Regions from separate parts of the Aquipuribacter nitratireducens genome, predicted to be linked through region 2. Evidence: predicted binding sites of a transcription regulator. Region 2 holds the regulator's gene; the other holds the start of a gene.
The links. The regulator Rex, encoded in region 2, represses fermentation and respiration genes when NADH is low (regulators of the CRP and FNR family bind a similar motif). The targets are predictions, from matches to a motif close to CTTGTGAANNNNTTCACAAG.

Region 1: the regulator Rex is predicted to act here: its motif matches at 2,649-2,668, upstream of WAB14_RS03915 (geranylgeranyl reductase family protein).

The regions. Positions count from the first base shown of each region.
Region 1 covers NZ_JBBEOG010000002.1:105,585-110,365, reverse strand. The annotation lists gene WAB14_RS03925 (NuoB/complex I 20 kDa subunit family protein) at 141-695, opposite strand; gene WAB14_RS03920 (NADH-quinone oxidoreductase subunit A) at 761-1,120, opposite strand; gene WAB14_RS03915 (geranylgeranyl reductase family protein) at 1,309-2,619, opposite strand; gene WAB14_RS03910 (demethylmenaquinone methyltransferase) at 2,868-3,575, opposite strand; gene WAB14_RS03905 (isochorismate synthase) at 3,639-4,781, shown strand, end outside.
Region 2 covers NZ_JBBEOG010000006.1:33,197-37,977, forward strand. The annotation lists gene hemC (hydroxymethylbilane synthase) at 1-938, opposite strand, end outside; gene WAB14_RS12295 (glutamyl-tRNA reductase) at 935-2,308, opposite strand; gene WAB14_RS12300 (redox-sensing transcriptional repressor Rex) at 2,305-3,081, opposite strand; gene WAB14_RS12305 (glutaredoxin family protein) at 3,294-3,644, opposite strand; gene WAB14_RS12310 (lysophospholipid acyltransferase family protein) at 3,658-4,781, opposite strand, start outside.

The DNA of each region.
Region 1 (4,781 bases), on a different contig from region 2:
CGCCTCGTCCTCGACCTGCTCGGTCGTGACGTCGTCGGCGCCGGTCGGGTTCGTGCCGCCGGCGGGCGCACCGTCCGGACCCTGCGCCGCGGCCTCGTCACCCTCGCCGAGCGTGCCGGCGGCGCCCTTCTGGTCGTCGCTCACCGGAGCAGGCCCTTCTGCTGGATGGTCGGGGTCGCGACGAGGGCCCGCTCCTCGGCCTCGCGCTCCGCGGCGACCTTGTGGGCGCCCATCTTCTCGCCCTTGATCTGCTCGTGGAGCTTGAGGATGGCGTCGAGGAGCATCTCCGGGCGCGGCGGGCAGCCGGGGAGGTAGACGTCGACGGGGACGATGTGGTCGACGCCCTGGACGATCGCGTAGTTGTTGAACATCCCGCCGGAGCTCGCGCACACGCCCATGGCGATGACCCACTTCGGGTTCGGCATCTGGTCGTAGACCTGCCGCACGACCGGCGCCATCTTCTGGCTCACGCGCCCGGCGACGATCATGAGGTCGGCCTGTCGCGGGCTCGCGGAGAACCGCTCCATGCCGAAGCGGGCGATGTCGTACTTGGGGCCGCCGACGGCCATCATCTCGATGGCGCAGCAGGCGAGGCCGAAGGTGGCCGGCCACACCGACGCCTTGCGGACGAGGCCGACGAGCTGTTCGACCTGCCCCAGGAGGATCCCGGCGGGGAGCTTCTCCTCGATTCCCATGTCAGTCGCTCCAGTCGGAGGGTCGGGTGGTCCGGTCTGCTGCTGCCCCGCGGCTCACCGGGACGTCAGTCCCACTCGAGGCCGCCCCGACGCCACACGTACGCGTAGGCGATGAGGATGGCGCCGACGAACAGCAGCACCTGCACGAGCGCGAAGAGCCCGAGCTGGTTGAAGGCGATGGCCCACGGGATGAGGAACACCGTCTCGATGTCGAACACGATGAAGAGCATCGCGATCAGGTAGAACTTCACGGGCACCCGGCCACCGCCCGTGGCCTGCGGCGACGGCTCGATGCCGCACTCGTAGGCCTCGAGCTTCGCGCGGTTGTAGCGGGCGGGCCCGGTGAGCGAGGTGGCGAGCACCGAGAACGCGGCGAAGCCGGCGCCGATGGCCAGCATGATCACCAGCGGGAGGTAGGGGCTCACAGGGGTGCTCCTCGTCCGGTCCTGCCTGCGTCGCGGCGGTCGGCCGCGGCGCGGGTCGGGTGCAGGGTCGCGGTCATCCTAGGGGCGACCCGGAACGGTCCAGGACCGGGGTACGGGCCGCCTACCTGCGGGTTTAGGTCAGAAGCGCCTGACGAAATCGAACCGTTACCCCGCACCGCCCGCACCGCTCAGGCGATCCGCGAGGCGACCGGGGACAGCCGCTCCATCGCCTGGATGACGCGGTCGACGCCGCTGCCACCGCGGTCCTCGTAGAGGTTCGCGAGGAGCTTGAGGACGAACTGCATGAGGAGCGGGCGGGGCAGCCCGTAGCGCGTGGCGGTCTGCATGACCCACGGGTTGCCGATGAGCTTCACGAACACCCGGCCGAGCGCGTAGTAGTCGCCCATCTCCGCCTCGACGGCCTTCGGGTACGAGCGCAGCGCCCGCTCGCGCTGCAGCTCCGGCATGGCGAGGGCCTGGCTGACGACGCCTGCGGCGATGCGGCTGGACGCCATGGCGTAGGCGATGCCCTCGCCGTTGAACGGGTTGACCATGCCGCCGGCGTCCCCGACGAGCACGAGCCCGCGGGTGTAGTGCGGCGTGCGGTTGAAGCCCATCGGCAGCGCGGCGCCGCGGACCGGGCCGACCTGGTTCTCCGGCGTGAAGCCCCAGTCGGCGGGCATCGTGGCGACCCAGCGGTGGAGCAGCTCCTTGTAGTCGACCTTGCCGAAGGCGCTGGAGCTGCTGAGGATGCCGAGCCCGACGTTGCTCGTGCCGTCGCCGACGCCGAACACCCACCCGTAGCCCGGCAGCAGCGTGCTCTGCCCGGGCGGGCCGTCCCACAGCTCCAGCCAGCTCTCGAGGTAGTCGTCGTCGGTGCGGGGGCTCGTGAAGTACGTGCGGACGGCGACGCCGAGCGGGCGGTCCTCGCGCTTCTCCAGGCCCATCGCGAGGCTGAGCCGGCTCGAGTTGCCGTCGGCGGCGACGACGACGCGGGCGCTCACCTCACCGGTCTCCCCGGTGCGCCGGCCGCGCTCGTCGTAGCGGGCCCACGTCACCCCGGTGATGCGGCCCGTCGCGTCGAGGACGGGACCGGTGACGCCGGTCTGCTCGAACAGGTGGGTCCCCGACCGCTCGGCGGTGCGGGCGAGGACCTCGTCGAGGTCGGCGCGCGGGCGGACGAGCCCGTAGCTCGGCACCCCGGTGAGCTCGGGCCACGTCAGCTGGAGCCGCTGCCCGCCGCCGATGATGCGCAGCCCCTTGTTGCGGATCCAGCCGTCCTCCTCGCGGTGGGGGACGCCGAGCGCGACGAGCTCCTTCACCCCGCGCGGGGTGAGACCGTCACCGCACACCTTCTCGCGGGGGAAGGCGGTCTTCTCCAGCAGGACGACGTCGAGCCCGGCGCGGGCGAGGTACGCGGCGGCGGTCGAGCCCGCGGGGCCTGCCCCGACGACGACGACGTCGGCCTCGGTGGGGATCGGATCGGGTCCGCTGGTCATCGAGGGTCCTCCACAGGGGTGGCGCGGGTCTTGTGCGCCGCTTCACAAGGTTGGGCCCAGGGTACGTCGGCGCGGCGGCCGTCGCGCGCGCCAGGTGGGCGTGCCCGTTCGCCGGCGACTGGGACGTCCCGCCCGCGAGTGGGACGTTTCGCCGGTGACCGGGACGTCGCGGCCTCGCAGTCGCCCGAGGACGTCCCACACGCGTCGAGGACGTCCCACACGCGGCGCGGACGTCCCACTCGCGGCGCTCAGGTCGGCGGCCGGACCGCCCGGTGCAGCGCGACGATGCCGCCGCTCGCGTCCTGCCACGACACCTCGCCCCAGCCCGCCGCGCGCAGCCGCGCCGCGAGGGCGGGCTGGTCCGGCCACGCCTGGATGGACTCCGCGAGGTAGTCGTACGCCTCCGGGTTCGAGGCGGCGCGCCGCGCCACGGCCGGCAGCACGCTCAGCAGGTACCGGTCGTACACGTGGCGGAACGGCGCCCACGTGGGGTGGGAGAACTCGCAGACGACGAGGCGGCCGCCGGGCCGGGTGACCCGCAGCATCTCCCGCAGGCCGGCGTCGGGGTCGACGACGTTGCGCAGACCGAAGGAGATCGTGACCGCGTCGAACGTCGCGTCGGCGAAGGGCAGCCGGGTCGCGTCCCCCGCGAGGAACGACAGGTCGGGGCGGCGGCGCCGCCCGACGTGGAGCATGCCGAGGGAGAAGTCGCACGCGACGGCTCGGGCGCCGAGGGCGGCGAAGGGCTCGGTCGAGGTGCCCGTGCCGGCGGCGAGGTCGAGGACCCGTTCCCCGCGCTGCAGGTCGAGCAGCCGCGTCACGAGTCGGCGCCACCGCCGGTCGGACCCGAGGGCGAGGACGGTGTTCATGAGGTCGTAGCGCTCGGCGACGCCGTCGAACATCGTGGAGACGTCGACGGGCCGCTTGTCGAGGTCGGCCCTCGTGCCGGAGGTCACAGCGCCAGGGTAGGTGGCCGCGGTGGGCGGAGCGCCCGGCGGCCGACCTACCCTGGTGCTGCCATGTCGACCCCCCTGTCCTCCCCCGCGCAGCCCGCGGAGCGCCCGGCGACCACGCCGCGGCCGGCCGGCCGGCTCGTCTCCCGCACCGTCGGGCTCGACGACCCGGGACCGCTGCTCGACCTGCTCCCCCCCGGCGACGCCGAGCCGCTCGCCTGGGTGCGGCGCGGTGAGGGCCTCGTGGGGTGGGGCCGGGCCGCCCGGATCCGCACGAGCGGACCCGACCGGTTCGCCGACGCCGAACGCCGGTGGCGGGAGCTGCTCGGCGGGTCCGTGGTGCGCGACGAGGTCCGGCTGCGGGGCACCGGACCGGTCGCGTTCGGCTCCTTCGCCTTCGCCGACGCCTCGGCCAGCGAGAGCGTGCTGGAGGTCCCGGAGACCGTCGTCGGCCACCGCGACGGCCGCTGGTGGCTCACCCGCACGACGGTCCAGGCGCCGGGGGCCCGGGCGGCCGCCGAGCTGCCGGGACCGGTGGAGGCCCCCGCCCCCCACGGGCGGCCGGAGCCACCACGGGACGTCACGTTCGCCGACGGGTCCGTGACGAGCACCGAGTGGGAGCTGCTCGTCGCGGCCGCCGTCGCCCGCATCGGCCGCGGTGACGTCGACAAGGTCGTCCTCGCCCGCGACCTGCTGGCCCGGGCCTCGGCCCCGCTCGACGTCCGCTCGGTCCTGCAGCGGCTCGCCGCCGCGTACCCGGCGACGTGGACCTTCCACGTCGACGGCCTCGTGGGCGCGACGCCGGAGATGCTCGTGCGGACCCATGTCCGCCTCGTCGCCTCCCGTGTGCTCGCGGGCACCATCCGCCGCACCGGCGACGACGAGCACGACCTCGCTCTGGCGGCGTCGCTCGCCCGTTCGAGCAAGGACCTCGGCGAGCACGAGTACGCCGTCCGCTCCGTCGTGGAGGCGCTCGAGCCGTTCTGCGCGGGGACGAACGTGCCGGAGTCCCCGTTCGTCCTCCACCTCGCCAACGTCATGCACCTCGCGACCGACGTGACGGGCGTGCTCCGCGACGGGGTGTCGAGCCTGCGGCTCGCGGCTGCGCTCCACCCGTCGGCAGCGGTGTGCGGCACCCCGACGGGGGCCGCGGCGGGACTCATCGCCGACCTCGAGGGCATGGACCGGGGCCGCTACGCCGGACCGGTC
Region 2 (4,781 bases):
CCGGTGCGGGCGGCGAGCAGCCGCCGTCCCGCCCGCTCCCCCGTCGCCTCGGCCTCGTGCGTCCCCCCGTGCTCCTCGACCCGGACGACGTCCCCGGCGTCGGCGTCGGCGGCGACGTCGGCGTCGGCGTCGGCGTCGGGTGCGGCGGCTCCCAGCAGGACGAGCCGGTCGCCCTCCACCCGTGCCCACGCGCCGACCGGCGCGGAGCAGCCGGTGTCGAGGACGGCGAGGAGGCGGCGCTCCGCCGTGACCGCGGCCCGGGTGGGCGGGTGGTCGAGCGCCGCGCGGACCCGGTCGGCGAGCGGGTCGTCGGCCCGGGTCTCGACCGCCAGGGCACCCTGACCGGGAGCCGGGACGACGACCGCGGGGTCGAGGACCTCGCTCACCTCGTCGCCGCGGCCGAGGCGGCGCAGGCCGGCGTGGGCGAGGATCACGGCGTCCAGGTCCGCGTGGACCCGGGCGAGGCGGGTGTCGACGTTGCCGCGCACGTCGACGACCTCGACGTGCCGGCCGTCGCGGCGGCAGACCTCGCGCAGCAGTGCGGCGCGGCGGGGGGAGCCGGTGCCGACGCGCGCCCCGTCGGGCAGGTCGGCGAGCCCGCCGAGGCCCGGGCGGGTGACGAGGACGTCGCGCGGGTCCTCTCGCTCCGGGACGGCGGCGAGGACGATCCCCGGCGCGGGCGCCGTCGGCAGGTCCTTGAGGGAGTGGACGGCGACGTCGACGCGGCCGTCGAGCAGGGCCTCGCGCAAGGCCGACACGAACACCCCGACCCCGCTGGCGCGGCGGGCCAGCTCGCGCAGCGGCGCGGGGTCGGTGTCGCCCGCGGTGCTGATCTCGACGAGCTCCGTCGCCTCGCCGGTCGCCGCCGTGAGCGCCGCGGCGACGAGACCGGACTGGGTGCGGGCGAGCGCGCTCGCCCGGGTGCCGACGCGGATCACGGCCGCCCCCCCGGGGCGGGGCGGCCGAGGCCGGCCGCGGGGTCGTCGCCGTGCTCGCCGACGACCGAGACGGGGTCGAGGCTGTCGCCGACCGTCAGGCCGAAGAGGGTCTGCAGCGCCTCGGCGTACACGGAGCCGTCCGGCTGCGCGGCGAGCTCCTTGATGCGGACGGTGGGGGTGTGGAGGACCTTGTCGACGACGCGGCGCACCGTCCGCTCCACCTCCGCCGCGACGGCGGGGTCGAGGGCACCGAGCCGGCCGCGGAGCCGGTCGAGCTCCGCCTCGACGACGGCGTCGGCCTGCGAGCGCAGCGCGACGACGGTCGGCGTCACCCTCGCCGCGTGCGCCTCGGCGCGCCACAGCTCTACCTCCTCCGCCACGACGGCGTGGGCGCGGGCCACCTCGCCGTCGGCGCGGACGGCGTCGGGCCCTGTCCCCGCGAGCAGGCCCGCGAGCTCCTCGAGGTCGACGAGGTGGACGGCCGTCGGGTCGAGGTCCCCGAGGGGCTCGACGTCGCGCGGCAGGGCGAGGTCGACGAGGACGAGCGGGCGGCCGCCGCGGCGCGCCACGGCGGCGCGGACGTCCGCGGCGTGGACGACGTGCCCGACCGACCCCGTGCACGACACGAGGACGTCGACCTCGTCGAGCACGGCGGGCAGGTCGCCGAGCGCGGCGGTGCGGCCGGCGACGGTGGCGGCGAGGCGCGCGGCCGGTCCGGGGGTGCGGTTGAGGACCGTGACGTCCCCCGTGCCGACGCCCGAGCGGGCGAGTGTCGCGACGACGAGCCCGGCCATGCCGCCGGCGCCGACGACCGCCACCCGGGCGCGGGCGAGGTCGCCGACCACCTGCTCCGCCCGCGCGAGCGCCTCGCTCACCATCCGGTTGCCGAGCCGCTCGAGCCCGCTCTCCGCGCGGGCGCGCCGACCGACGCGCAGGGCGCGCTCGACGACCGCGGCGAGACGACCCCCGGCGTGACCGGCGGCCCGGGAGTGGGCGTAGGCGCTACGGACCTGGCCGAGGACCTGCGCCTCGCCGATGGCCATGGAGTCCAGGCCCGCGACCACGCGGAAGGTGTGCTCGACGGCCGCCTGGTCGTAGTGGGCGTACATGTGCTCGACGATGTCGGCGACGGCGACGCCGCTGCCGTGGGACAGGGCGGCCGAGACCGCGGCGACACCGCTGTGGAACCGGTCGACGTCGACGAACACCTCGACCCGGTTGCACGTCGCGAGGACCATCGCCTCGTTGACGTACGGCTGGGAGAGGACGGCGCGGGCGACCGCGTCGGCGTCCGACGTGGCGGCGGCGAGCCGCTCGAGCTGCGGCAGGGGGGCCGTGCGGTGGCTGGCCCCGACGACGAGGAGGGTCACCGGCCGGCCCCCGCTCCGGCCGCCGGCCCCTCGCTGCCGCGGACCGCGGGCTCGGGGGCGGGCACGACCCGGGCGACCGCGGGCAGCTCCCCGAGGAGGGCGCTGCGCTTGCGCTGCTCGTGGAAGCCGAGGATCTGCAGCTCGCTCGACAGGTCGACCGCGCGCACCGTCACCCCCGCCGGGACGCGCACGGTGGCGCCCGCGAAGGTGAGGATGCTCGTCACGCCGGCGGCGACGAGCGCGTCGCACGTCGGCTGGGCCGCGGCGGCGGGGGTCGCGACGACGGCGATCCGGACGCCGCGGCGCGCGACGAGCGCAGGCACCTCGTCGACGTGGTGGACCGTGTGGCCGTTGACCTCGGTGCCGACCACCGAGGGGTCGGCGTCGAAGAGGGCGGCGATGCTGAGGCCGCGGCTGGAGAAGCCGCCGTAGTGCGCGAGGGCGCGCCCGAGGTTGCCGACGCCGACGATGGCGACGGGCCAGTCGTGCTCGAGCCCGAGGACGGCGGACATCTCGTGGACGAGGGTCGCGACGTCGTACCCGACCCCGCGGGTGCCGTACGTGCCGAGGTGGGACAGGTCCTTGCGGAGCATGGCCGCGGACACGTGGACGCTCTCGGCGAGCTCGGAGCTCGACACCGTGGTGACGCCGGCGGAGGCGAGGGCGTGGAGCGCCTGCAGGTAAGTGGGCAGGCGCTGGACGGTCGCCTCCGGCACCCCGTCGACCGCCGGCGCGGCGGGCGAGGCGGTCGCCTCCCACTCGGCGGCACCCACGGCGGCGGACGACGTCGTACGGGCCGCCGGACCCCTGCGCCCGCGGGCGTCGGCCCGGGGCAGGCGCAGACGCTTCAGCGGCACATGACCTCCTCGTGGACTGGCTCGATCGTACGTGCTTGTGACGACAGGCACAAAGTCGCGCGACCCTCCTGCGGCACCGGCGCGGCGGGGTGTGGTAGCGGCCACGAGGTGGTGATCGGCCGCGGGGCTCACCACGTGAGGCGCTCGGCGGGTCCCTCGCCCCGGGCGGCAGCGGCGAGCACCCGCCGGAGGCGCTCGGCGTCGACGCGCAGCTGCTCGACGACCCTGCCGTCGACCTCGACGACCGGGATGCGGTCCCAGTAGGCGGCGTGCAGCCGGGGGTCGTCGTCGACCGACGCCTCCTGCAGCCGCGCGCCGACGCGCGCGCACTCGCGGGCCACGACGGGGCGCGCCTCGTCGCACAGGTGGCAGCCCCGGCGCCCGACCAGCCGCACCTCGGGCACGCGCGCCCCGGCGGCGGCTGCCGCGTCGCGCCGCGGCAGCAGCCGGCGGATCCGGTCCGTGACCCGGTCGAGCACCTCCGGGCCCCCGTCAGCCGAGGAAGACCGAGCGCCGCTGGACGAGCAGCGCGTAGAGGGTCTGCTGGATGACCTCGCGCACCCGGTCGGTGATCTCGAAGACCACCATCGGGTCGTCGGCGGCGGCCGGGTCGAGGGTGTCGGTCGGGACGGGCTCCCCGAGCTCGATGAGCCACTTGCTCGGCAGCGGGACGAGACCGAGCGGACCGAGCCACGGCCAGGTCGGCGTCACCGGCCAGAACGGGGCGCCGAACAGGCGGGCGAGCGGGCGCACGTCGGCGAGCATCGGGTGGATCTCCTCCGCCCCCACGATGCTGACCGGCACGATCGGCACCTGCGTGCGGATGGCGGCGGAGACGAACCCCCCGCGGCCGAAGCGCTGGAGCCGGTACCGGTCGCGGTAGTGCTTGCCGATCCCCTTGAACCCCTCGGGCCACACGCCCACGAGCTCGCCGGCGGTGAGGAGCCGTTCGGCGTCGCTCGTCGTGGCGAGGGTGGCGCCCATCCGCCGGGCCACGTCACCGACGAGCGGTGTCGCGAAGACGAGGTCCGCCCCGAGGAGCCGGAGGAAGCGCCCGTCGGTCGCGTCGTGGACCGCGACCTGCGTCATGAGGGCGTCCCACGCCAGCGTCCCGCTGTGGTTGCCGACGAGGAGGGCGCCCCGGTCCGCGGGGATGTTCTCCTGACCGCGCAGCTCCACCCGGAACCAGTGCCGGTAGACCGGGCGCAGCACCGCGAGCAGCACCCGCTCGGTGAGCTCGGGGTCGAAGCCGAACTCGTCGACGGCGTAGTCGCCCTCCAGCCGGCGGCGCACGAGCTCGACGGCGTCGACGAGGAGCTCGGCGAGGTGGCCGCCGTCGCTCGTCACCTCGCGCGCGGTCGTCCCCTCCGGCGCGGGTGCAGTCGCGACGGGCTCCGTGGCCGGCAGGTCCGGGACGACCCGCAGGCGGGGCGGCGGGCCCTCCGCCAGCCGCTCGACGACCTCGAGGCCCGCGGCCTCGCCGTGGCGGGTGACGGCCTCGTCGAGCGCGTCGGCCGCCGGCGCGTCGAGCAGCGGTGTGCCGGCCCGTCGTCGTCGTGCCCGTTCGGCGGCCGCGCGGCCGGCGGCCTGGTCGAGGCCGGACCGGCCGGTGCCGC